3 regions of the Megasphaera vaginalis (ex Bordigoni et al. 2020) genome follow, and region 1 is predicted to be linked to each of the others. Evidence: riboswitches for the same ligand, from Rfam matches in the RefSeq annotation. Region 1 holds a riboswitch; each other region holds the start of a gene.

Region 1 (8,131 bases):
GCCGTACTGGGCCTTCGCGCCGACAGAACGGCTACGCTCGGCAATGCGCTGGCCGGAATGATGACGTACAGCGGCTGTGATGCTGCCATGGACATTGCTGCTACCGTGGCGTCGTCGCAGCGTGATTTCGTTGATAAAATGAATGATAAAGCGCTGGCTATCGGCGCCGTGCACACGCATTTTACCAATCCCTCCGGATTGCCGGAAAGCGGTCATTATTCGACTGCCGCCGATTTGGCGAAAATTGCCGCATACGGAATGAAAAACAGCGATTTTCGTACGTTGGTGAGCCGTTCATCATATGAAATGACCTATTCCGACGGCGATACGGAGACGCTGACGTCGCTCAACGAATTGCTTGCCGGCCAATACGGGGGTGCTAACGGCGTGCGTACAGGAAGTACCGATAATGGTGGTCCCTGTCTGATCGCTTCGGCAACGCGGGAAGGGAAGACGCTCGTCGCCGCTGTAATGAATTCTTCTGATCGTTTCGGCGATGCCGCGGCGTTATTGGATTATGGCTTTGCCGTTTTGAAAGAAAAAGGAGCATCTGGAAGCGATTTCGCTACGGCGACGGCGGGAAAGAGCGATGAAAATCCGTACGTTCTCCGCGATGCGCCGGCAGGGCAGACGTTGAGTCAACTTGCGGCGGAACAGGCTGCAGCGGCGCAGCATACGCAACAGTCGGCGTTATAGCATGAAAAACACAACAAGTGTTATAAAACAGCCGCCATTACCGATTTTACATCGGTAATGGCGGCTGTTTGTCGTCAAACAAGTGCGATCAAACGAGGGCGAAAAAATCGTTCAATCCTTCAGCCAGTGTCGGATGAGTAAAAATAAAGTCACGAATAACCGTATACTTGATATTTTGTGTCATCGCTAAGCGGATGATGTTGATCAATTCATGTGAATCGGCACAGAAGAGCTGCGCGCCGAGAATCAGATCCGTTTCCGGATCCACTAAGGCTTTCAGCAAGCCGTCGCCCTGTCCCAAAACCTTTGCTTTGGGAATAGCCGCTGCAGGCATGGAAACGACGGTATAGGCAAGTCCTTGCCGCTTGGCTTCGGCTTCACTCAGGCCGACGCGGGAGAATGTGGGGTTAATGAAGACGGAGTAGGCGAACGCGCCGCGATTGTCGACAGTCCGGACTTTTTGGCCGTATATATCGTCCCAAATAATGCGGCTGTCATCAAGTGACATGTACGTAAATTGCAATTTGTTGCAGACGTCACCTGCCGCCCAGACTGATGGCGCTGTTGTGCGCAGATGATCGTCGACAACGATCATTCCGCTGTCGTCGGTGCGGATCCCGGCTTTGGACAGCTGCAGCTCCGTCGTATCGACGCGGCGGCCGGTAGCGACGAGAACGGCGTCTCCCGCCAGCGTATGCATCTGTCCGCCCTTTTCATATAGGGTCGTGCCGTCGTTTATTTCCGTCACGTTAACGCCGGTTTCGACACGGATTCCCTGTCCGGTCAGGACTGCGAGAATGGCTTGCGCCATATCACTGTCTTCACGACCGAGAAATACGTCGGCGTCTTGCAGAATAGTCACTTCACTGCCGTATTCGGCAAACATGGAAGCAAATTCGAGACCGATATAACCGCCGCCGATGATCGTCAGCTTTTCAGGCAAGACGTCAAGATCCATGATGGTTTCACTGACATAGACGAAGGCGTTATCTTTTATGCCTTTGATCGGGGGAATAAAGGGGCCGGCGCCCGTATTGATGATGATCTTTTCCGCAGACAAGGTTACTGTCGAGCCGTCACTCTTTTTGACCGTTAGGCGGTTTGCGTCTGCAAAAGAAGCGATCCCGTCGATGACTTCGACGCCGGCGGCAATTAACTTGTCGTAATTTGCCTTACGCAAGGCGGCGGTCAAATTATTTTTGCGCTTTACAGCAGCGCGATAGTAAGCGGCTTTTTCGCTGAAATCGCCATGCGGTGCCGCAGCGGCGGCTACGGATAGGGTTTTTGACGGAATGCAACCGATATTGATGCAGGTACCGCCGTACATATGTGAGCTTTTTTCAATGAGGGCAACCTTTTCTCCTTTAGCTGCCAACTTTCCTGCCAATGTTTTGCCGGCTTTACCGAAGCCGATGATAAGTGTATTATACATCATGATTCGCTCCTTTTTATCAATAAATAATTATTATTTATTATATCTTATCATAAGAAAGGATTTTGAACAAGTATATGTTTATGTTGACAAAGTATATGTCACTGCCTATAATAAAAGGACAACAAAACCGATATGGAACTGACGGATAGTGGAATTAACCACATGAACCGTATCGCATAAAGTATGAGCCGACCGTCTGGGCAGAGATATGAATGTATACTTTGGCCGGAAAGGGTCGGTATTTTTTATATCTCTTTTTACGTTTTCGTACGAGAGAGGGGTATTGTATGAAGAGAAATCGGTGGCTTATCGCTTTATCCGCTATGGGACTTCACATTTGTATCGGCAGTGTATATGCGTGGAGTGTGCTGACCAAACCGATCATGCAGAGCATGGGATTTACGTTGAAAGAAACGACGTGGACATTTTCTCTGGCTATTTTGTTCTTGGGCCTTTCAGCCGGCTGTCTGGGCGCTTTCGTTCAGAAGATCGGGCCCCGCAAATCAGGACTTTTGGCGGCATTCTTTTTTTGCGGCGGTATGTTCGGCACGGCGTTGGCATTACATTTGCACAGTCTGCCGCTGCTTTACCTGGCCTATGGCGTTATCGGCGGTATCGGCCTCGGTACGGGGTATATAACGCCGGTGTCGACGTTGGTCAAATGGTTTCCGCATAATCGCGGTTTTGCCACGGGTCTGGCCATTATGGGCTTCGGGTTTGCCAGCATGATTGCCGGACCGGTGATGCAACTTCTTGTTGAATCTTTCGGGCTGGTGACGAATTTCGTTATTCTCGGCGGCGTTTATTTTATCGTCATGACGGCATCGTCCCTTTATCTGGCGCCGCCTGCAGCCGGTGATATCGTACCTCGGGATAAAGTGCTGGAAGAAAGCGGCAGGAAACGGCCTGTCTATGCGGCGGCACTACCGCAGTTCACCGTCAAAAAAGCGATGAAAACATGGCAGCTTTACACGATTTGGTTCCTCTTCTTCACCAACATTACCTGTGGTATTGCCCTGCTTGCCGTTGCGTCGCCAATGGCGCAGGAAGTCGTCCATATGACACCGCTGGCGGCAGCGTCCATGGTCGGGATCATCGGCTTCATGAACGGCGCCGGCCGCATTGCGTGGGCGACGGTTTCCGACTATATCGGGCGAGCCAATACGTATCTGTTGTTCTTTGCCTTGGAAGTGGCAGCCTTTTATAAGCTTTCAACCGTTACTAATTCCTTCAGTTTTCAGATCCTCGTACTCCTGATCATAACCTGTTATGGCGGCGGCTTTTCCTGTATGCCGGCCTATCTCAGCGATCTCTTCGGCACCTTGGAACTGAGCGCTATTCACGGCCGGGTCCTGACGGCTTGGGGCGCTGCCGGAGTTGCCGGTCCCCTGCTTCTTTCCTGGATCAGAGAAACGACCAACAGCTACGCCGTAACCTTGCAGTTCTTTTCCGGCTGCTTTGTCGTCGCTTTTTTAGTCATGGCTTATCTTAAATACAAGACACGTCACGGCATCATCGGTACGGAAACGGCATGGACGGAACAGGAAGTAAAGCATGCCTGAATAAAAACGGAATAGGCGCGTTGTTGAGGTATCGTGGACCGTCGGTCTGCGGTACCTCTTTTTAAAGGATGCAGCCTGTCTTTACATACGGTCGTGGCGCGGCTTTAAAAGAATGCGTGAAGGCTGAACTTTTCGACAAAAAGATTCGCCGATTGACGGCGTCAATATTTTTTGAGGCCGTTAATCGCGTTTCCACAGGCCGCAGAGAGTAGGAAAAACAGAGACGGCGTTCTGCTGTCATCGTTGCAGACGATGGAAAAGCGGGCGTCTTTTCGCGGGCCTTTTTGTACGGCGCCGCAGGTTGAACTGATTGTCCATGCAAAGAGAGTCCCTGCCGATTGGCAGGGACTCTCTTTATTTAACATGGAGGCTATCGCGTTTTGCCGGAATTGCACGTTGTTAGGGGATGAATGGGTCTTGCTCGACCTTTATTGTGCGGCTTCCTGCATGGAATCGATAATAGCCTGGGCCGTGTTAACGACTTCGATTTTCTTGTCCGCCTTTAACGTCGAGGCCATGGAGATGCGTTCGTTGAGAACGGTCATGTTTTTCAGATTGTCGTCAATGAATTGCTGCATCAAATCACCGGATTTGACGGCCCAAGAGCCGTTTTCCAAGATGGCGACAGTCCGTTTTTGCAAATTAAGGGCTTTCATGTGTTCCAGATAATCGAGCATGACCGGATAGATGCCCAAATTGTAAGTGACGGAGGCCAGTACGATGTGGGAATACTTGAAGGTTTCGGAAATCAACGTGGAGACGTGTGTCGTGGAAACGTCATAGACGTGAACGTTGGACATCCCTTTTTGACACAATTCCGAGGCCAAAGCCTGTGCCGCGGCTTCCGTGTTGCCGTACATGGAAGCATAAACGATCATGACGCCTTTTTCTTCCGGTTCATAGGTGCTCCAATGCGTATATTTATCGAGGAGATAACCGAAATCCTGACGCCAAACGGGACCGTGGAGCGGGCAGATAACTTTTATCTTATCCAGGACCGTAGCGGCTTTGCCCAGGAGATGCTGGACGTGGGGGCCGTATTTGCCGACAATATTCGTATAATAACGGCGCGCTTCGTCAATCCAGTCGCGGTCGAAATTGACTTCGTCGGCAAAGAGTTTGCCGTCCAAGGCGATAAAGGAGCCGAATGCATCAGCCGAGAACAATGCGCCGTTGGTGAGATCAAGCGTGATCATGGCTTCCGGCCAGTGTACCATCGGGGCTTCTACAAACGTTACCTGGTGTTTGCCGAACGATTGGACGTCGCCTTCTTTAACTTGGATCAACTCCTGATTATCAATGGAGAAACCGAATTGACGCATGATCATGAAGGATTTTTCCGTGCTGATGATTTTTACCTTCGGGTAACGCAAAATGATTTCTTCAATGGAGGCGCCGTGATCCGGTTCCATATGATTGATGACTAAATAATCTAAATTGCGGCCGTTCAGAACATGTTCGATATTTTCCAACAACTGCCGGCATACGGACCAGTCGACGGTATCGAAGAGAACGGTGCTTTTATCCATCAGCAGATAGGCATTGTAAGATACACCTAAGGGGATGGGATGGATATTTTCGAATAAATGGGTGCGATGGTCATTGGCGCCGACCCAATATAAATCATCTGTGATGTTTCGTACGCAATACATGAGCAGACTCCTTTCTATTCTTTAATGAAATGATCTTTTCCTTCAGCACATTCCGGGCAAACCCAATCTTCCGGAAGTTTATCGAATAACGTGCCCGGTGCAATATCGGCATCTTCGTCGCCGAGTTCAGGAACATATTCATAACCGCAGCCGCTGCAGACATAACGGGGGCCGATCGGTTCCGGTTTCGGCGGCAGCGGTCTTTTCATCTTGACCATAGGCGGAGCCGCTTTTTTCTTTTCTCTGCCCAATGCATCGGCCAGAAGCGGCAGGATTTCGTTGACATCGCCGATAATGCCATAGTCACAGTTCTTGAAGATCGGCGCGTTGCCGTTCTTGTTGATGGCAACGATCGTCGAAGCGTCTTTAATCCCTTTCAAATGCTGTTTGGCGCCGGAAATGCCGCAGGCGATATAGAGATTGCCTGTGAACTTCTGTCCGGACATGCCCACATACCGTTCGATCGGTACGTATTGCAAAGTTTCGGCGACGGGGCGGGAAGAACCGACGGCGGCGCCTGCAGCGGCGGCCAGATCTTCAATGAGGCGCATGTTTTCTTTGGCACCGATGCCCTTGCCGGCGGAGACGACGCGTTCAGCGAGCGCGATCGGCGTATCGGCGGGAATGCCGACGGAGAAATCATAACCGTCCTGCTTCAACGTTGCAACCAGTGTTTCCACTTGTTCTTTAGCATTGCCGTCACTGAAAATTTTTGTTTTGCGTATGCCCGTAATCGGCGCAGGTTTTTTAGCAACGGAACGGGATTCGCTGTGACTTTTTCCAAGCTTGCCGAGAAGATGAGCGGCAATGACGACACGCTGGATTTCATTTGTCCCTTCATAAATCGTCGTGATCTTGGCGTCACGATAAGCCCGTTCGACGTCCATGCCCTTTAAGAAGCCGGAACCGCCGAAGATCTGCAAGGCATCATTCGTGATTTCCATAGCGGCGTCGGAAGCGTACATTTTGGCCATGGCGGCTTCCATGCTGTAGCTTTCATGGTGTTCTTTCAATTCTGCAGCCGAATAAATGAGGTAACGGGAAGCCCGCAGCTTTGTAGCCATATCGGCGAGTTTGAAGGAGATACCTTGGTTGATACCGATGGGATCGCCGAACTGATGCCGTTCTTTAGCATAATCCAAAGCGCTTTCGTAAGCGCCCTGCGCGATGCCGAGAGCCTGCGAAGCGATCCCGATACGGCCGCCGTCCAACGTTGCCATGGCGATCTTGAAACCTTGCCCTTCTTTACCCAAGAGATTTTCCTTCGGCACTTTGACGTTGTTAAAGATCAATTCCGCCGTTGTCGACGAACGAATACCGAGTTTGTCGTAATGATCGCCGAATTCGAATCCCTTCCAGCCCTTTTCGACGATGAAGGCCGAAATGCCTTTTGTTCCGATATCGGGAGTAGTAACGGCGAAGACGACATAAATGTCAGCTTTCGGTGCGTTCGTGATAAAAATTTTACCGCCATTGAGGAGGTAGTGATCCCCCTTGTCCACTGCTGTCGTTTCCGTGCCGCCGGCATCGGAACCGGCATTTTCTTCCGTCAGGCCGAAGGCGCCGATCTTCTTGCCCGATGCTAAGGGACGCAGATATTTTTCTTTTTGTTTTTCATTGCCGAAAGCGGCGATCGGATACGAACCGAGGGAAACATGAGCCGAAAGGATAACGCCGACACCGCCGTCGACACGAGATAATTCCTCTACGGCAATGGCATAGCTCAAGACGTCGAGTCCGGCACCGCCGTATTCTTTCGGATAGGGCAGACCCATCCAACCGTTTGCGCCGATTTCTTTGACGATTTCGTCAGGAAATTCATTGTTTTGATCCAAACGAAAGGCAATAGGTTTAATCTTTTCTTCTGCAAAGGCGCGGATTTTTTTGCGTAACGCTTCATGTGCTTCTGTGGTCATAAACAGCATAGAAAACAAGCCTCCTTTTGAATACGGAACTTACTTTTCCGCAGGCGGATCAAGGACGGAACGGAGACTGATAGCGGCCAACTGTTGATCGAAGTCTTTTTGCAAAGCACGCAGGTTCACATGAACCTGACAGCCGCCGTTGGACGTTCTCCATTCACATTCGGAAGCCGGACGCATGCAGCCGGCCAGACACGTTTCACCTTCCATGACCAGGATCAGGTCATAGAGGCTGACTTTCTCTAAATCTGCTGTCAGCGTGCAGCCACCTTTTGGACCGCGTACCAATTTGATAAAGCCCGCGTTGGCAAGTTTTTTCACAATTTTGTACGTAAAGGACGGAGGGATTCTTCCCTCTTCGGCAATGGTAAGCGCGTTGTGCGTCTTACCGTCTCGCAGTGATCTGATAACACGTAAAGCATAGTCAGTCTGTTTGTTCATGAACATCGTATCAATCCACCTGTTTTTTTATTTGTCCGAACACATCATAACATTCTGGACATTTTTAATCAAGAATAATGTCTATACAATTATGACATAAGAAAAAAACAAACTATTACCATAAATTATGTCTTAAAAAGGAATGATTTCTTCTTATTGTTATAAATGTGAATAGGGAGCTTAAAATACGAATCAATCTGTATCTGGCATAAAAGAGGGTATACCGCATAAACGCAAGTCGTATTACCTTACACGGGAAACGATTCCTCATATAAGCAGATAAAAATCGTATAGTATTTCTACCCGTATTTTATCATTTTTTAGGACAGATTGGAAAAGTTTTCTTCTCCTTTTTTCTTCAGTATTTTTTGAAATAGTAATATATTGCAAAATATTAGCAGTTGGTAACGATTCTATCATAAA
Region 2 (8,131 bases), on a different contig from region 1:
TCGGGATGCGGAAGCAGCGTTCCGGCGCCGCCTTTAATAACGCTTCCGGAAGTCCTTTCGTCTCCTTGCCGAAAACGATCAGATCATCTTCATGAAATGTAATATCGGCATAACATTGTTCGGATTTTGTCGTTAAATAATAAAAACGATGCCCTTCATAGGCTTTTTGCACTGCCGCAAAGTTTTCATGAACCTGGACATCGACAAGATCCCAATAATCCAGTCCCGCCCGTTTCAGATATTTATCTTCCAGGGAAAATCCCAAAGGCTTGACCAAGTGAAGCATCATATGATTCGCCGCGCAAAGACGCGCTATATTCCCCGTATTTCCCGGAATTTCCGGTTCTACCATTACAATATGCATTCGTATCATCCCCATGAAGTATTGTACAAGAAACGGCGGAGAATAACAAGGCGTCCCTTCTCCATCTGCCGCAAAAATGAACGGTTCGCGACATTAAGAGGTATTCACAAACGGTCCGATTGCACGGATACACACCGGCAGTTTCTTCCATATCGTGCTGACTGACGGAAGATCATTTCGCATCGTCATAAGATTTTATGCCGAAAAACTATTTTATCTTTACATATTTTTAATCTTCAATCTTTTCGCCAGATCCCGCACTGCCCCTTCAACGTCATCGGTAAAACCCGGCGTTACACTATTTTGAATCATTTTGTTAATTATTATCAATAATCATAGGAATTATCGTTTTATTGCATTTACCTCATATTTATGGTATAATACAAACAATAATGACTATTATCAAAAAAAGATCTTATTAAAAGAGGTGTGTATCTATGGATTCATTTGACAACATTGCGCAATATCCCATTTATTTCGCCCCGGGCTGTAAACTGCTTCAGTTGGAACCGGAGATGGTTTCCAAAGTATACGATTACCTGCATCAGCTTTTCGGCAATATTAATCTGTATACTCGCTGCTGCGGCCTTGACGATTCCCGTCAGCAAGACGAAGAAGCGGTTTTCATCACGCTCTGCGATTCCTGTTTCAAAGTCTACGGCGAAACGTACGCAAATCTCCACATGCGCGATTTCTGGGACGTTTATGATGAATACAAGGATATTTATCCGTTGTATGATGAAGCGGCCGTTCGTAAAGCGCTCAATGAAACAATGACCGGCGTTTATCCGAAGGAAGGCATCAAAGCTTGGTTCAATAAATTCAATAATAACTAATTATATTTCGACGTATGATAAAAAACGGACTGCCGGCGGCGGTCCGTTTTTTTATCTTTTTCGTCATTGCCTTTCCCGGTAAACACGTTCAATTTCCGCTTCCAACAACGCTGCCTTTCGTTCCGTCTCTTCCATAAGCTGACAGGTTTTCCGCACAAAATCTTCATCGTCAATGGATTTTAAATTAATGCGGACGCTGTAAAAGGCCGAACGCATGGCGGCCCGCGCATTCATGGCGCCGATAACGCCATCCGTAATGACCCAGACATTGCCGTATCGCACGACCTGCACCGCCAAGGACAGTAAATCATACACACTGACGCCTAATGCCAAGGGAACTTCCGCAGCGTGGCGAAAGGCAGCCTGTACCCGTTCCGACCGGGATATCTCTGCCTTATTGATGCGCAAGGCCGTCAAAACGGCGGCAAACGCTTCGCCGTCCGCATCAATGGCGGCTATGTATTGCCGCCTCAAGGAGGCAGCCTCCGCCGCTGTCGCCGTCAACAGCGGCGCAACCTTTTCACAGCCTTTTTTATGAACAGTCAAATTGGCTACCATTTCCAAAAGCGCCGCTGCTGAAGCCGCCGTTAAAGCGGCAATGCCGCCGCCGCCCGGAACCGGCTCCGCCGAGGACGTCGCTGCCAAAAACTCTTCGATTACCGCTTTGCCAAAAGGCCTCTTACAATCAGAACAATCCTGTAATAACACCGTTTTCATCAATATCCATCCGATTCGCCGCCGGCACCTTTGGTAAGCCCGGCATAGTCATAATATTTCCCGTTTCACAAACAATAAACCCTGCGCCCGTGCAGACGCGCACATCTTTGACCGTAACGGTAAATCCTGTCGGCGCGCCAAGCAGATCGGCATTATCCGATAAGGAATACTGCGTTTTCGCTACACAGACAGGCATTTTGTCCAGCCCCAGTCTTTCCAATTCTTCCACTTGTTTCTTCGCTCTGCTTTCAAAGATGACGCCGTCACCGCCATAAATTTCCCTGACGATCGTTTCCAATTTTTTGGCAATAGATTCCGTTGCTTCATAAAGCGGTTTATACGGTTTCTTCGGTGCCGCCATGAGCGCCAGTACCTTTTCACCCATATCCAGTCCGCCGGCGCCGCCTTGCGCCCAGCAATCGCCCAAACTGACATCAACGCCGTAAGCGCGGCAAAGATCGGTCAATTTTTCAATTTCCGCCGGCGTATCGGTCAAGAAGCGGTTGATGCTGACCAGAACGGGAACATCAAATTTGCGCATATTTTCAATATGCTTGGCCAGATTGGCAAACCCTTTTTCCAGAGCGGCCACATCTTCCACTTGCAAATCGCTTTTTTTCACACCGCCATGCATTTTCAAAGCCCGAATTGTTGCTACGAGCACGACGGCATCCGGTTTAATACCGGCAAACCGGCATTTAATGTCCATAAATTTTTCGCCGCCCAGATCGGCGCCGAAACCGGCTTCGGTAACCGTGATTTCCCCCATCTTCATGGCCAGTTTCGTCGCTACGACGGAATTGCAGCCGTGCGCAATATTGGCAAAAGGACCGCCATGAACCAGCGCCGGTGTATTTTCCGTCGTCTGCACGAGATTGGGCTTGATGGCGTCTTTCATCAAAATAGCCATGGCGCCGGCAACACCGAGATCGCCGGCCCGAACAGGCTGCCCGTCCAAATCGTAGGCGACGATAATATTCGCCATGCGCCGCTTCAGATCCATCAGATCTTCCGCCAGGCAAAGGACGGCCATAATTTCCGAAGCGACGGTAATCATGAAGTGGTCTTCTCTGGGAAAGCCGCAAACGGTTCCCCCCATAGCGACGACAACATTACGCAGCGCGCGATCATTCATATCCATGACGCGTTTCCAGACGACCCGGCGGATATCAATGCGCAGGGAGTTTCCCTGATGGACGTGATTATCAATAGCTGCTGCAAGCAGGTTATTGGCCGCTGTAATGGCATGCATATCGCCGGTAAAGTGGAGATTGATATCCTCCATCGGCAATACTTGCGAATAGCCGCCGCCGGCGGCGCCGCCCTTAATCCCGAAAACGGGGCCGAGAGACGGCTCGCGCATGGCGACGATCGTCTTATGTCCCATGCGATTCAGCGCCTGCGCCAGGCCGATCGTCGTCATCGACTTTCCTTCACCGGCCGGTGTCGGATTGATTGCCGTTACCAAGACCAATTTACCGTCCCGGTTTTTGGACAGGCGTCGAATCGCGTCAAAGGATATCTTTGCCTTGTATTTACCGTATAATTCCAAATCATCTGCCGTCAAGCCCACTTTTTCCGCAATGCTCGTAATCGGTTCCAACGTTGTCCGTTGCGCGATTTGAATATCACTCAATACTTTTTCCATCGTCATCGTCAGCTCCTCGATAGTAGCAAAAAAAATACCGACATTCCGGAATCTCTGCCCAGACGGTCGGCTCGCATCGATCATGCTCCCTGTGGTCAACCCACTTCCGTCAGTCACATGATCTATGCATTTATTATACAAAACGGCATCTGTCTTTGTCAATCAGCCGTCCCTGCAAGGCCCCTGTCCGCTTATTCAATAAGCACCGTTTGTACAGCTGAAAGCGCAACTGTTCCGCCGATACGAAGCGACTGCAATTCCCCGTCATCGACTTTGGCAGCAATCGCAATTGCGCCGCCCGGCTGGCGCAATGTACAAGCTACATTCCGTCTCCCGACACAGGCCAACGCCGCCGCTGCCGCTGCCGATCCGCTGCCGCAACTTCGTTCCCAGTAACGTGTATCCGTTTCCGCCACATAGACGGCAGGAACCATGGTCAGCGCCTGCGTATCGACAATGATTAGCCCGTATGCCGCATAGGCGTCAGTAGAGACATATTCGCGCAGCGCCTGCCAATAAATTTCCTTATCGACGTTATCGCCGGTTTGTACGAAATAAACGAAATGCACGATTCCCGGCAACGTCACCTTGAAAAACCGGTACGGTAAATCATTGACGGGAATCAGCACGGCTTCCACCGACTCCGGCAGAGGCATATCAATGACGGCTTGAAAAACATCCCCTTTACGCTCAACGGCAACACCTAACGGCACAGTGCAACCCGAACAGGATACACGATACATTCCCTTGTCCTCTCTCGTCAAGGACAGGGCATAAGCGGCGGCACTGCGCGAAGCGTTACCGCAAAACTCGCCGCCCATCATATCAATGCGAAGAGCAGTGCCGTCTGCCGGATCCATGGTCAGATAAGCAACCTGTTCCGCTTCAAGTGCTTCGGAGGCGAGCAACTTGGCGGCTACAACACTATGATCAGCCCGATCGATTCGATCCAAGACAAGAATAGTCGTGTTCCCGCTGGGATCTGCCATTACATAATGAATAGTTTGCATCACTTTTCTCCTTTCTTTTTTATTATACCATATCCCGTCACCGCCAAAATAAAAAGGACCCGCAAAATTTGCGGGTCCTTCTGCCAAGACTTACAGAACCAACGTCGGCGCTGCATACGTACGGCCGAGCAATTCCTGATTCAGCGCGTACAGCCCCTTCGGATCGGAACCGAAAAGTTCGTATTTTTTGATCAGCCCGTCGGCATTCTTTTCTTCCTCTCCCTGCTCTTTGACGAACCAGTCGAAGCATTGCATCGTACGATAATCGTGAACCTCGTCGGCAGCTCTGTAAATTTCATTGATCAGATGCGTGACATATTGTTCATGGGCATAAGCGGCCTTCATCGGATCGATGATATCGTTACAGGCCAAAGACGGTTTTTCAATCGCCTCAAACGTCACGGATTCACCGTTATTATGCAGATATGTACGCATCAGCATCGCATGATCGTGTTCTTCCTGCGCCTGCACATCGTACCAATGAGCAAACCCGTCGAGTCCTTTATCGTAATAAAAGTTGGCGAATGCCAAATACAGGTACGAAGAATAAAATTCCTGATTGATCTGTTTGTTAATAAGCTCTTTTACTTTGTTATCCAACATGCTGCGTTCCTCCTTGTCTATTCGCGGACCAGGGCTATTCCTAAAAATAGTCATCAACGCAATCTCTATAAGATTTATACATAGTATACCACGTTTAAAATAAATTACAATGATTATTAACAAATAAATTGCTTTTTAAATAAAACTGCCGCCTCTCTTCTATAGAGCTGGCGGCAGTAATACGTTATTTTTTGACTAACTCTTCTTCTATCTGAATATGTAATTCATGAAGCTGTTTCGGCGTAACCGGTGACGGCGCTTCACTCATCGGATCGATAGCATTCTGCGTTTTCGGGAAAGCGATGACATCGCGAATGGATTTACGTTTCAGCATCAGCATGATCATCCGATCCAAGCCGAAAGCCAAACCGCCATGCGGCGGCGCGCCATATTCAAAGGCACGGAGCAAGAAGCCGAATTTCTGTTCCGCTTCTTCTTCCGTCAGGCCGATAGCTTTAAAAACGCGCTGTTGCAGTTCCGGCTGATAAATACGCAATGAACCGCCGCCCAATTCTACGCCGTTGAGAACGAGGTCATAGGCCTTGGCATAAACGTGGCCGGGATCGGTTTCCAACTTGTCCAGATCTTCGTCACGAATAGCTGTAAACGGGTGGTGCATGGCGACATACCGTTTTTCTTCTTCACTATATTCGAACATGGGGAAGTCGACGACCCAGGTAAAAACAAATTCATCTTCACGGATACAGTTCGTACGGCGTGCCATTTCCTTACGCAATTCTCCTAAAGAAGCCGCGACGACAGAAGGTTTGTCGGCAATCATCAACACCAAGTCGCCCGTTTCGGACCCGCATTCTCTGCCGATAGCCTGAAGCGTGTCTTCACCGAGGAACTTCTTAACCTGTGATTTCAAGCCGTCCGGCGTAAAGCAGATCCAGGCCAGTCCTTTGGCGCCGTAGGTGGCAACGTATTCTACCAGTCCGTCCAGTTCGCGGCGCGGTATCTGTGAATATCCCTTAACATTAATCGCCTTAACCTGACCGCCGTTTTCAATCACGCTGCGGAAAACTTTGAATTCCGTATCTTTGACGAGCGCCGTAATATCGTGAAATTTCATGTCGAAACGGAGATCCGGCTTATCTGAGCCGTAATTTTCCATTGCATAATCCCAGGTGATCCGTCGGATCGGCCGCTTGATTTCATGACCCAAAACGGCTTGGAAAACATGGCAAATCATAGCTTCCGTCAGCTGGAGAATATCTTCTTGACTCATGAAGGACATTTCCAGGTCAAGCTGCGTAAATTCAGGCTGCCTGTCGGCTCTCAGGTCTTCGTCGCGAAAACAGCGAGCGATCTGATAATAACGATCCATACCGGAAATCATCAGCAGCTGTTTGAAAATCTGCGGGGACTGCGGCAATGCGTAAAACTTGCCGTCATTGACGCGACTGGGCACGAGATAATCACGTGCTCCCTCCGGAGTGCTCTTGCACAATTCCGGCGTTTCGATATCGATAAAGCCGCGACTGTTGAGAAATTCACGCATAGCATGTTTAACGCGATGCCGCATAATCAAATTGTTCTGCATTTCCGGGCGACGCAAGTCGAGGTAGCGATATTTCAAGCGGATTTTTTCGTCGACATCGATATGATCTTCAATATAGAAGGGCGGTGTTTTGGACAGATTCAGCACGCGCATTTCTTCGCAGCGGATTTCGATCGTGCCAGTCGCCATCTTGGGATTTACCGTTTCAGCGTCACGCAGGCGGACGATGCCGCGAATGGCCAACACGTATTCGTTACGCACCTGTTCCGCTTTTTTGAACGCTTCTTCGGCATAATCAGGCGAAGCGACGACCTGCACGATGCCCGTGCGGTCACGCAAGTCGATAAAAATCAAGCCGCCGTGATCGCGGCGACGTTCCACCCAACCGCAAAGAACGACTTCTTTACCCGTATCGGCTTCCGAAACGGCCGTACAATAATGCGAACGACTTAAACCTTCCATTGTATCCATTACGTAATCATCCCTTCTTATGTGCTTCTACGTAAGCAACGATATCATCAAAAGCAACACTGTCCTGCGCCTTTGTTTCCATATTGCGAATCTGTGCCGTCTGCACCGTCATTTCCTCTTCACCGATAATGACCGTGTAAGCGGCGCCCAATTTATTAGCCGCTTTCATCTGCCCCTTCATGCTCCGCCCCATAACGTCGATCTCGGCATAAATACCGCGGCGGCGCAATTCTTGCTGCCAGCCGAAGGCTATCGTCTTAGCGGCATTCCCCAAGGCAACGATAAAGACCGGTTTATTTTCCGGAACCGGCGGCAGCAGACCTTGCTCTTTCAACGTGAGCAGCAATCGTTCCATGCCGATGGCAAAGCCGATACCCGGCGTCGACGGCCCGCCCACTTCGGCGATCAGGCCGTCGTAGCGGCCGCCGCCGCAGATCGTGCTTTGCGCGCCGAGGGGGGCATACATGATTTCAAAAGCCGTATTCGTATAATAGTCGAGGCCCCGAACCAACTGCGGATCCAGGATAAACGGAATGCCGATCTTCGTCAAATACGCCTGAACAGCGGTAAAGTGCGTTTTGCAATCGTCACAAAGATTTTCTGTCAATTGCGGCACGCCGAGAGCCATCATTTTTTCGCCGTCTTCCTTGCAATCAAGAACGCGAAGCGGATTTTTTTCCAAGCGGGCGTTGCAGTCGTCACAAAGCATCTCCCTTTTATCGGCAAAGAAATCCAACAGTTTCTGACGATAAACAGGGCGGCATTTGGGACAGCCGACGGAATTCAAATGGAGAACCAAGTCGTTCAATCCCAGTTCATGAAAAAGCTGAAAAGCCATGGCAATAATCTCGGCATCGACGGCCGGGTCCTTCGAACCGATCTCTTCGACGCCGAACTGGTTAAACTGCCGATATCTCCCCGCCTGCGGCCGATCATGACGAAACATGGGACCCATGTAATAGAATTTATGAATTTTCG
Region 3 (8,131 bases), on a different contig from region 1:
ATATGATGGGGGAACACGGATTTGCACAAATGGTACCGTGGTCGCTCGTGCGTTTCGGCGGCCGTCCTTTGACCGAAGTGGCGGCACAGGCGCCGTTCGACTTCGACAGAGACCGCCTCAGGCAACAGACCATCGATGCCGGTTGGGCCGTGTACAGCGGTAAGCGGGCAACGGAATACGGCATCTGTTCGACGGCGATGAAGATCATTGACGCCGTTTTTCACGATACGAAAGAGATCATGGCGGTCAGCGCTTTTTTGGACGGGCCTTACGGCCAATACGGCATTTATTGCGGTTGTCCCGCCGTCATCGGCGCCGTCGGCGTGGAGAAGGTAATGGACTATGCGCTGACGGCGGAAGAAGAAAAAGAATTTCGGCGCTGCTGTCGCGTCGTCAGAGACAATATTGCCGCCGCAGAATCGCTTCTGGCTTCGGAAAAGGCTCAGGTTCTTGATTTATGAGCGTCGATAACAGTATAATTTAAAAAGAATATCTGAATTTATCTCACGGAGGAAGCAGTATCATGATTACATGTAACGGCAGCGGCAATCCGGATGCGATTGCTCTCGGCATTGATAAGCGTTTGCGCGCGTTATCCCATTTGTCAAAAGAAGAAGGGGAGCTTCTTCGAGCCTATGTGAACAACAGGCCGGAATTGCTGCATTATCGGTCGATACATACCTTTCACTGTCTGTATGAAGACAGGGTGCGTACGTATTTTCTCGTCGGACTGGAAAATAAGCCGCTCCGTTACAGCATGCACGAAGATTTTTTGGCTGCCAAACGCATCACTGCCGCTGCCATGTCGGAAGGCGTTACGGAGTTGGCCGTATTCATCGATACCTTGGAAATGGATATGGTATCTTTGATCGACGGACTGCTGTATCGTAATTATGCGTTCAATCGCTATAAACGAGAGGCGGAGGAAGAGGCGATAAAAAATATCAACCTGATTACGTCCAGCCTGAAAATAAAGGATTTCAATACGCTTTGCTATGTATATTCTTCCATCTATGAAGGCGTGTATCTGGCCCGTGATCTGGTGAACACGCCTTCCAACGACTTGACGCCGCGCCGGTTCTGCGACTTGGCGGCAACTATTTGCAAAGGCGACAACATGGAAGTCGAGGTCATGAATAAATGGAATCTGGAAAAGCGGAATATGGGAGGAATTGTTGCCGTCGGTAAAGGCAGCATGAACCCGCCGCAGCTGTTGACGCTGTCTTACAAAGGCGATCCGGACAGCAGAGAGACGGTAGCCGTTGTCGGCAAAGGGATTATTTATGACAGCGGCGGCTTGTCCTTAAAAAGTCACGCCGCGCTGGAATTCATGAAAGACGACATGGCCGGCGCCGCCGCCGCGCTGGGAGTTATGCGGGCGCTGATGTTGCTGAAATATCCGATCAATGTCGTTGCTGTCATGCCTTTGGCGGAAAATGTGCCGTCCAGCATGTCTTACCGCGTTGACGATGTGATTACGATGTATGACGGTCATACGGTGGAAATTAAGAATACTGATGCCGAAGGCCGCCTTATCCTCGCCGATGCCGTTACGTATGCGCAGGAGAAGGGCGCGACAAGGATCATCGACTTGGCGACGCTGACAGGAGCTTGTGTTACCGCCTTGGGGACGATTCGTTCCGGCATGTTCGGCAATGATCAGGAGTGGATGAACCGATTCTTTGCCGCCGCCGGCAGGGCTCATGAAAAGGTCTGGCAGCTGCCGTTGGACAGGGAATACGAAGAGGAGTTGAAAAGCACTGTTGCCGACTTGAAAAATGTCGGTTCGACCGGATCCGGCGCCGGTGCTATCGTGGCGGCGCAATTCATCAAGCAATTCGTGAAGCCTGAAACGGCCTGGATTCATCTCGACATTGCCGGAACCGCTTTTAGTGAAAAAAAGGATGAAAGCGGTTTCAGCGGCGCTACCGGCGTAGGGGTCAAGACGATTCTGGAATTTTTGCGAGGCGGACGATGATGAAGGCGGATCTGCACATGCACACAACTTGTTCCGACGGTCTCCACACGCCGGCGGAACTGACGGCAATGGCTGCGGCGGCAAAGCTTGACGTCATCGCTATTTCCGACCACGATACGATGGCGGCATATGACGGTACGCACAGGCTGCATGATGGTGTAAAGATTATCAGCGCCATTGAAATGAGCAGTGACTGCGCCGATGAAGATGTCCATATTCTCGGCTATCATCTGGATCCGGCGAACGAAGAGTTGCAGGACTATTGTCGCGATTTCAAGGAGCGGCGCGCAGTACGGGCAAGAAAGATCGTTGAGAAATGCACGGCTCTCGGCTATGCGCTTGATCTTACCGTTGTCAATGATATACTGCGGCGCGGCGGTACTGTCGGCAGACCGCATATTGCGGCTATGTTGGTGGAAAAAGGCTATTTTTCGTCAGTTTCTGCGGTCTTTGAAAGGATCCTTTCCCGTAACGGCCCGGCTTACGTTCCCTATGATCGTTACGATATCGACGCCTGCATTGAAATCATTCATCGTGCCGGCGGTCTGTCCTTTTTAGCGCACCCGTCTCTGCTTAAAGCGGCCTTGCCGCAGGTCTTGCAGCATCCCTTCGACGGCATAGAGGTATATCATCCGAAGAATCGGGGCCGGTATGACGAATTTCTCGGCATTGCGCGGGAAAAGGATTGGCTGGTCAGCGGCGGTTCCGATTACCACGGCACGATCGGCCGCTACCCTGACGGTCTCGGCGTTTTTTCCTTTGATGCGGCGCCGTTGCAGCCGCTCCTTTCTTATAAAGGATGAGAAAATGAAAATTATCGGATTTATCGGCCCCAGCGGCACCGGCAAAAGCCATCATGCGCTGGTTGTCGCTTATGACAATCATATTGACAGCATCATTGACGACGGTCTTCTCATCTATCAGAACCGCATTATTGCCGGCCGTTCCGCAAAAGATGAGACCAATCGCATGCGCGCCGTTCGCTGCGCCATCTTTCTTGAGCCGTCTCACGCCGCAGCCGTCCGCGAGGCGCTGAGCCGGGTAAAGCCGGAAAAACTGTTGATCCTGGGGACATCGAAGCACATGGTGCAGCGCATCCGCGAAGCCTTGTATTTGCCGCCTGTCGATGCGTATATCCGGATTGAAGAGGTTTCCTGCGCCGCCGAGATCGCCAAAGCCAGAGCCATCCGCAAAGCGGAGGGAAAACATATCATTCCCGTGCCGACAATGGAATTGAAATCCCATTTTCACGGTTATCTCCTCGATCCGATCCGTTCGTTTCTCCACAACCGGAGCGGCAAAAAAGGACCTGATTTCGAACAGTCCGTTGTCAGACCGATCTTCAGTTATTACGGTAAGCTCATCTTTTCTGATGACGTCTTTTTCGCTCTGATCCGTCATTGTTTGGCCGGGATCGACGGTATCGTCAAGGTAAACCGCGTCAAGGTGGCGAAGAATTATGTGCCGGGCAGCAACGGACTGGCCGTCGTTTTGGGCGTTACCGTCCGGTACGGCGTCCATATTAAGACGCTGATGCAGCGGATCCGCTGTTCGCTGCAGGACGACATCGAGTATACGACAGGCATGTCCGTCGACATTCTGAAGATTACCGTTCGTGATGTCGTCGAGTAAAATCCGTCTGTTGACAAGGCTGCGAGCCAGTTTGTATAATGAAAAAGGAATCATGTGACTGACGGAAGTGGGCTGACCACAGGGAGCATGATCGATAAAAAGCCGACCGTCTGGGCAAATGAGTCCGGGAGTGTCGGTGTTTTTTTTTATTCCCAGGAGGAAATGACGATGAAAGAACTGCAATTGAAATACGGATGCAATCCCAATCAGAAGGCGGCGAGAGTGTATATGAAAAACGGCGACGACTTGCCGCTTGAAGTTATGAACGGCCGTCCCGGCTATATCAATTTGCTCGATGCGCTGAACAGCTACCAATTAGTTAAAGAACTGAAAGCAGCGACAGGACTGCCGGCTGCGGCCTCGTTCAAGCATGTCAGTCCGGCAGGCGCTGCCGTGGCTGTTGAAATGAGCGATACCTTGAAAAAGATATATTACGTTGACGATTTGGAACTGTCGCCGTTGGCCGGAGCCTATGCCTGTGCCCGTGGCGCTGATCGCATGAGTTCGTACGGCGATTTCGTCGCCCTTTCCGATACGTGCGACGCCGCGACGGCGACGCTGCTGAAACGGGAAGTTTCAGACGGCGTTATCGCACCGGGATATACGGAAGAAGCGTTGAAAATTTTGAAGGAAAAACGGCAAGGCTCGTATTGCGTATTGAAGATCGACGCCGCTTATGTGCCTGCAGTGCCGGAGCATAAAGAGGTCTTCGGCGTTACCTTTGAGCAGGACCGCAATAACGCGGTCATTACAAAGGATCTTTTTGCCGTTCGGCCGACGCGCAACAAAGAGATTCCCGAAAGCGCGCAGCGTGATTTGCTCGTGGCGTTGATTACCTTGAAATATACGCAGTCAAATTCGGTTTGCTATGTTAAAGACGGCATGACGATCGGCGTCGGCGCCGGACAGCAGTCGCGCGTCCACTGTACGCGCCTGGCAGGGAATAAGGCCGATGTCTGGTGGCTCCGGCAGAACCCGAAGGTGTTGGCGTTACCTTTCAGGGATGATATCCGTCGCCCTGATCGTGACAATACGATAGACGTTTATATCTCCGATGATTGGGAAGACGTCCTTGCCGACGGTGTGTGGCAGCAGTTCTTTACAAAAAAGCCGGAGCCTTTGACCGGGCGGGAAAAGAAAGAGTGGGTCGCACAACTTCGCGGCGTGGCTCTCGGCAGCGATGCCTTTTTCCCCTTTGGTGACAATATTGAACGCGCCCATCGCAGCGGCGTCGAATATATTGCACAGGCAGGCGGCTCCATTCGCGACGACAATGTCATTGAAACGTGCGATAAATATAATATGGCCATGGCGATGACAGGACTCCGTTTATTCCATCATTAAAGGATGGCAGACCGAAAGGGGTGACAAGTAAAAATACTTGACACCCCCTTTCCCTTTCCTGTATACTTGCAACGTACGAATGACAGAGGCGGTGAAATCATGTTGGAAGATGTGCTTTGCAAAGGGCGGCTGTTGGACATATACGGGCCGTTACTGACGGAACGGCAGGAACGATGTATGGACATGTATTTCAATCAGGATCTTTCTCTCGCCGAAATCGGCGTAAATTTGGAAATATCCCGGCAAGGCGTTCATGATTTGCTGCATCGCGCCTCGCAGTCATTGGAACATTACGAAGCGAAGCTGCACCTGTTGGAACGGGCGCAGGTTCTGCAACGGGAAGTGGAAATGGCCGCCCGCCTTCTGGAAGGCGGCAGTACGGCGGAAATAGAAGAAGCAAAACGAATTTTACATCGCATCGAACTGTAAAGAAGGAGGTCCTCATGCCATTTGAAAGTCTTTCCGAACGCTTTCAGTCGGCTTTTAAAAAGCTTCGCGGCAAAGGCAAACTCTCGGAAGATGACGTTAATGAAGCGCTGAAAGAGATACGCCGCGCCCTTTTGGAGGCAGACGTCAACTTTGCGGTCACGAAGGATTTTATCAAAAAGGTTAGGGAAAAGGCTGTCGGAGAAGAAGTATTCAGCAGTCTGAATGCGTCGCAGACGGTCATTAAAATCGTTCGCGACGAATTGACGGAACTTCTCGGCGGAACGCAAAGCCGCATTGCGATCTCTTCACGGCCGCCGACGATCATCATGTTGGCAGGTCTGCAAGGCGCCGGGAAGACGACGACGGCGGCAAAGCTGGCGAAGAAGTTGAAAGGGCAAGGGAAACAGCCGCTCTTGGTGGCTTGCGACGTGTATCGTCCGGCTGCTGTTACGCAGCTTCAGGTGCTGGGACAGGACCTTGACATTCCGGTCTATACGGAAGAGGATTGCAAGGATCCGGTCGGCATCGCCGAACGGGCCGTCCCTTATGCGCTGGGGCATCTCCGCGATGTCATTATCATCGATACGGCAGGCCGCCTGCACGTCAATGAAGAATTGATGGCAGAGCTGATTCGCATCAAAGGCAGTGTCCATCCCCACGAAATTCTCCTGGTCGTCGACGCCATGACCGGTCAGGATGCGGTTACGGCAGCGTCGGCTTTTGATCAGGCCCTGGGCGTTGACGGACTGGTCATGACTAAGCTTGACGGTGATGCCCGCGGCGGTGCGGCGCTGTCGATTAAAGCCGTTACGGGAAAGCCGATCAAATTTATCGGCGTCAGCGAAAAGGCGGACGGATTGGAAGAATTTCATCCCAACCGTTATGCATCCCGCATCCTTGATCTGGGTGACGTTGAGACGATCATCGAAAAGGCGCAGGCCGCTTTCGACGAAGAATCGATGGCCGAGATGAAAGAGACCATGAAGAGCGGCGCTTTTACGTTTAACGATTTTCTGAAGCAGCTGCAGATGATCAAAAAAATGGGTAATCTCGGCGGTATTATGAGCCTGATACCGGGAATAGGAAAGTATAAGAAAGAATTGGATAAGGTTGATATGGACGGCAAGGAAATGAAGCACATTGAAGCTATTATCCGTTCCATGACGGAAAAGGAGCGAAGCAGTTCCAATCCGAAAATGCTCATCAAGGACAGCCGCAAGCGCAGAATCGCCCGCGGCAGCGGCACGCGCGTGCAGGATGTGAACCGTTTGCTGAAGCAGTTTTCAGAAATGCAGAAAATGATGAAGCAGGCGAAAAAAGCAAAAAACAAAGGGCGCGGCTTCATGCCTCGTCTTCCCTTTTAATAGAAGCCCCGGAATGGGGAGTATCCTTTGAAGGAGGTGAAAACTCATGATCAAAATCCGTTTAGCTCGTTTAGGGGCTAAGAAAAAACCGGTTTACCGCGTTGTCGTCGCCGACGCTCGCGATGCCCGCAAGAACGGCCGCCCCGTTGCAACGCTGGGCATGTATGATCCGGCTAAAGCGGCAGACGCATTGACCGTTGATGCGGAAGCAGCCCTGGCTTGGCTTGGTAAAGGCGCACAGCCTACCGATACGATTCGTTCTCTTTTCAAAAAAGCCGGCATTATGGCTCAGTTTGAAGCATCCAAAAAGTAAGTGAGGCTGGATACGATGGAAGAATTGATTGCATGTATTGCCAAAGCGTTGGTGAAACAGCCGGAGGCAGTTACGGTTACAAAAATTCAAAAAAGAGGCCTCGAAGTGTATCAGCTTCATGTCGCACCGGAAGATATGGGGAAAGTCATTGGCAAACAAGGCAAAATCGCGAAAGCGTTGCGCCTTGTCGTCAAGGCTGCGGCAGTGAAGGCAGACAAGAAAGTATCAGTGGATATCGTATAGGAGGAACCATGGATCAGATTACGTTGCGCGTGCCTGTTACTGTAAAATCAAAAGTGACGCAGGCGCTGAAAGACAAGATTCTGAGAGATTCTAAGCAGGTATTGGCCAATATCGAAAAGGAATCGCAGAATTTGGAATTCCAAGCCAAACGGATGATGACCGAACAGGCTAAAATCGATGCTCAGGGATTGATTTCTCTGCGGGCAAAGGTGGAAGAGCAAAAACAACGTATTGCTGCGGCTAAGGCAAAGGCCGAATTTGAACGGGACCAGGCGCAAGGCTTGGAAATCGGTTCCGAAATCAGGCAGGGACAGCTGGAGCAGACCGTGGAAGTCAAGGTCGGCGATGACCTGGGCAAATTGATGGGCATGGAAATCTTATTGGAAGACGATAAGATCATCGCCTTTCGCCAATAATATATGATGGCTGAAAAGGAATTTTTTACGATTGGCCAGATTGTTGCCCCGCACGGTGTGCGGGGTGATGTTCGTATTTATCCCGATACCGATTTTCCCGAACGTTTTTTGAAGATGAAGTCCGTCTACATTGACGGCCGGAGATACGATATCAGTCATGCCCGTTTTCATAAACATGTCGTGCTTATGAAGTTTGCCGGCGTTGACGATCGTAACGGCGCAGAAAGGTTGCTCCGCAAGGAATTGCAGGTTACACGCGAAGAACTGATGCCGTTAAAAAAGGGGCAGCACTATGTCTTTGAGATTATCGGCATGGCCGTCTATGATCTGGGCGGCACGCGACTGGGTACGGTTACGGATATCTTGAAAACAGGCAGCAACGATGTCTACGTCGTTACCGCCGCAGACGGCG

What was found. A riboswitch is a leader RNA that binds a small molecule or an ion and turns the genes downstream of it on or off. The one in region 1 is predicted to bind ZMP and ZTP.
Region 2: linked by a shared signal. The riboswitch ahead of C0977_RS05485 (formate--tetrahydrofolate ligase) and the one ahead of C0977_RS06120 (OFA family MFS transporter) in region 1 are both predicted to bind ZMP and ZTP.
Region 3: linked by a shared signal. The riboswitch ahead of C0977_RS00775 (phosphoribosylaminoimidazolecarboxamide formyltransferase) and the one ahead of C0977_RS06120 (OFA family MFS transporter) in region 1 are both predicted to bind ZMP and ZTP.

The regions. Positions count from the first base shown of each region.
Region 1 covers NZ_OEQB01000004.1:59,636-67,766, reverse strand. Annotated here, with positions in the region: gene C0977_RS06130 (D-alanyl-D-alanine carboxypeptidase family protein) at 1-696, shown strand, start outside; gene C0977_RS06125 (FAD-dependent oxidoreductase) at 785-2,131, opposite strand; ZMP/ZTP riboswitch at 2,256-2,340, shown strand; gene C0977_RS06120 (OFA family MFS transporter) at 2,419-3,693, shown strand; gene C0977_RS06115 (FprA family A-type flavoprotein) at 4,122-5,345, opposite strand; gene C0977_RS11375 (FAD-binding protein) at 5,360-6,025, opposite strand; partial or broken gene C0977_RS11370 (acyl-CoA dehydrogenase) at 6,140-7,270, opposite strand; gene C0977_RS06105 (RrF2 family transcriptional regulator) at 7,301-7,714, opposite strand.
Region 2 covers NZ_OEQB01000003.1:253,446-261,576, forward strand. Annotated here, with positions in the region: gene C0977_RS05470 (tRNA (cytidine(34)-2'-O)-methyltransferase) at 1-364, opposite strand, end outside; gene C0977_RS05475 (hypothetical protein) at 802-1,200, shown strand; gene C0977_RS05480 (cyclodeaminase/cyclohydrolase family protein) at 1,264-1,917, opposite strand; gene C0977_RS05485 (formate--tetrahydrofolate ligase) at 1,886-3,565, opposite strand; ZMP/ZTP riboswitch at 3,615-3,692, opposite strand; gene C0977_RS05490 (hypothetical protein) at 3,757-4,575, opposite strand; gene C0977_RS05495 (ferritin) at 4,666-5,178, opposite strand; gene aspS (aspartate--tRNA ligase) at 5,363-7,153, opposite strand; gene hisS (histidine--tRNA ligase) at 7,161-8,131, opposite strand, start outside.
Region 3 covers NZ_OEQB01000001.1:170,130-178,260, reverse strand. Annotated here, with positions in the region: gene C0977_RS00795 (lactate/malate family dehydrogenase) at 1-461, shown strand, start outside; gene C0977_RS00790 (leucyl aminopeptidase family protein) at 524-1,978, shown strand; gene C0977_RS00785 (PHP domain-containing protein) at 1,975-2,781, shown strand; gene C0977_RS00780 (Asp23/Gls24 family envelope stress response protein) at 2,786-3,610, shown strand; ZMP/ZTP riboswitch at 3,655-3,733, shown strand; gene C0977_RS00775 (phosphoribosylaminoimidazolecarboxamide formyltransferase) at 3,779-4,954, shown strand; gene ylxM (YlxM family DNA-binding protein) at 5,054-5,383, shown strand; gene ffh (signal recognition particle protein) at 5,398-6,747, shown strand; gene rpsP (30S ribosomal protein S16) at 6,794-7,060, shown strand; gene C0977_RS00755 (KH domain-containing protein) at 7,076-7,303, shown strand; gene C0977_RS00750 (YlqD family protein) at 7,312-7,719, shown strand; gene rimM (ribosome maturation factor RimM) at 7,726-8,131, shown strand, end outside.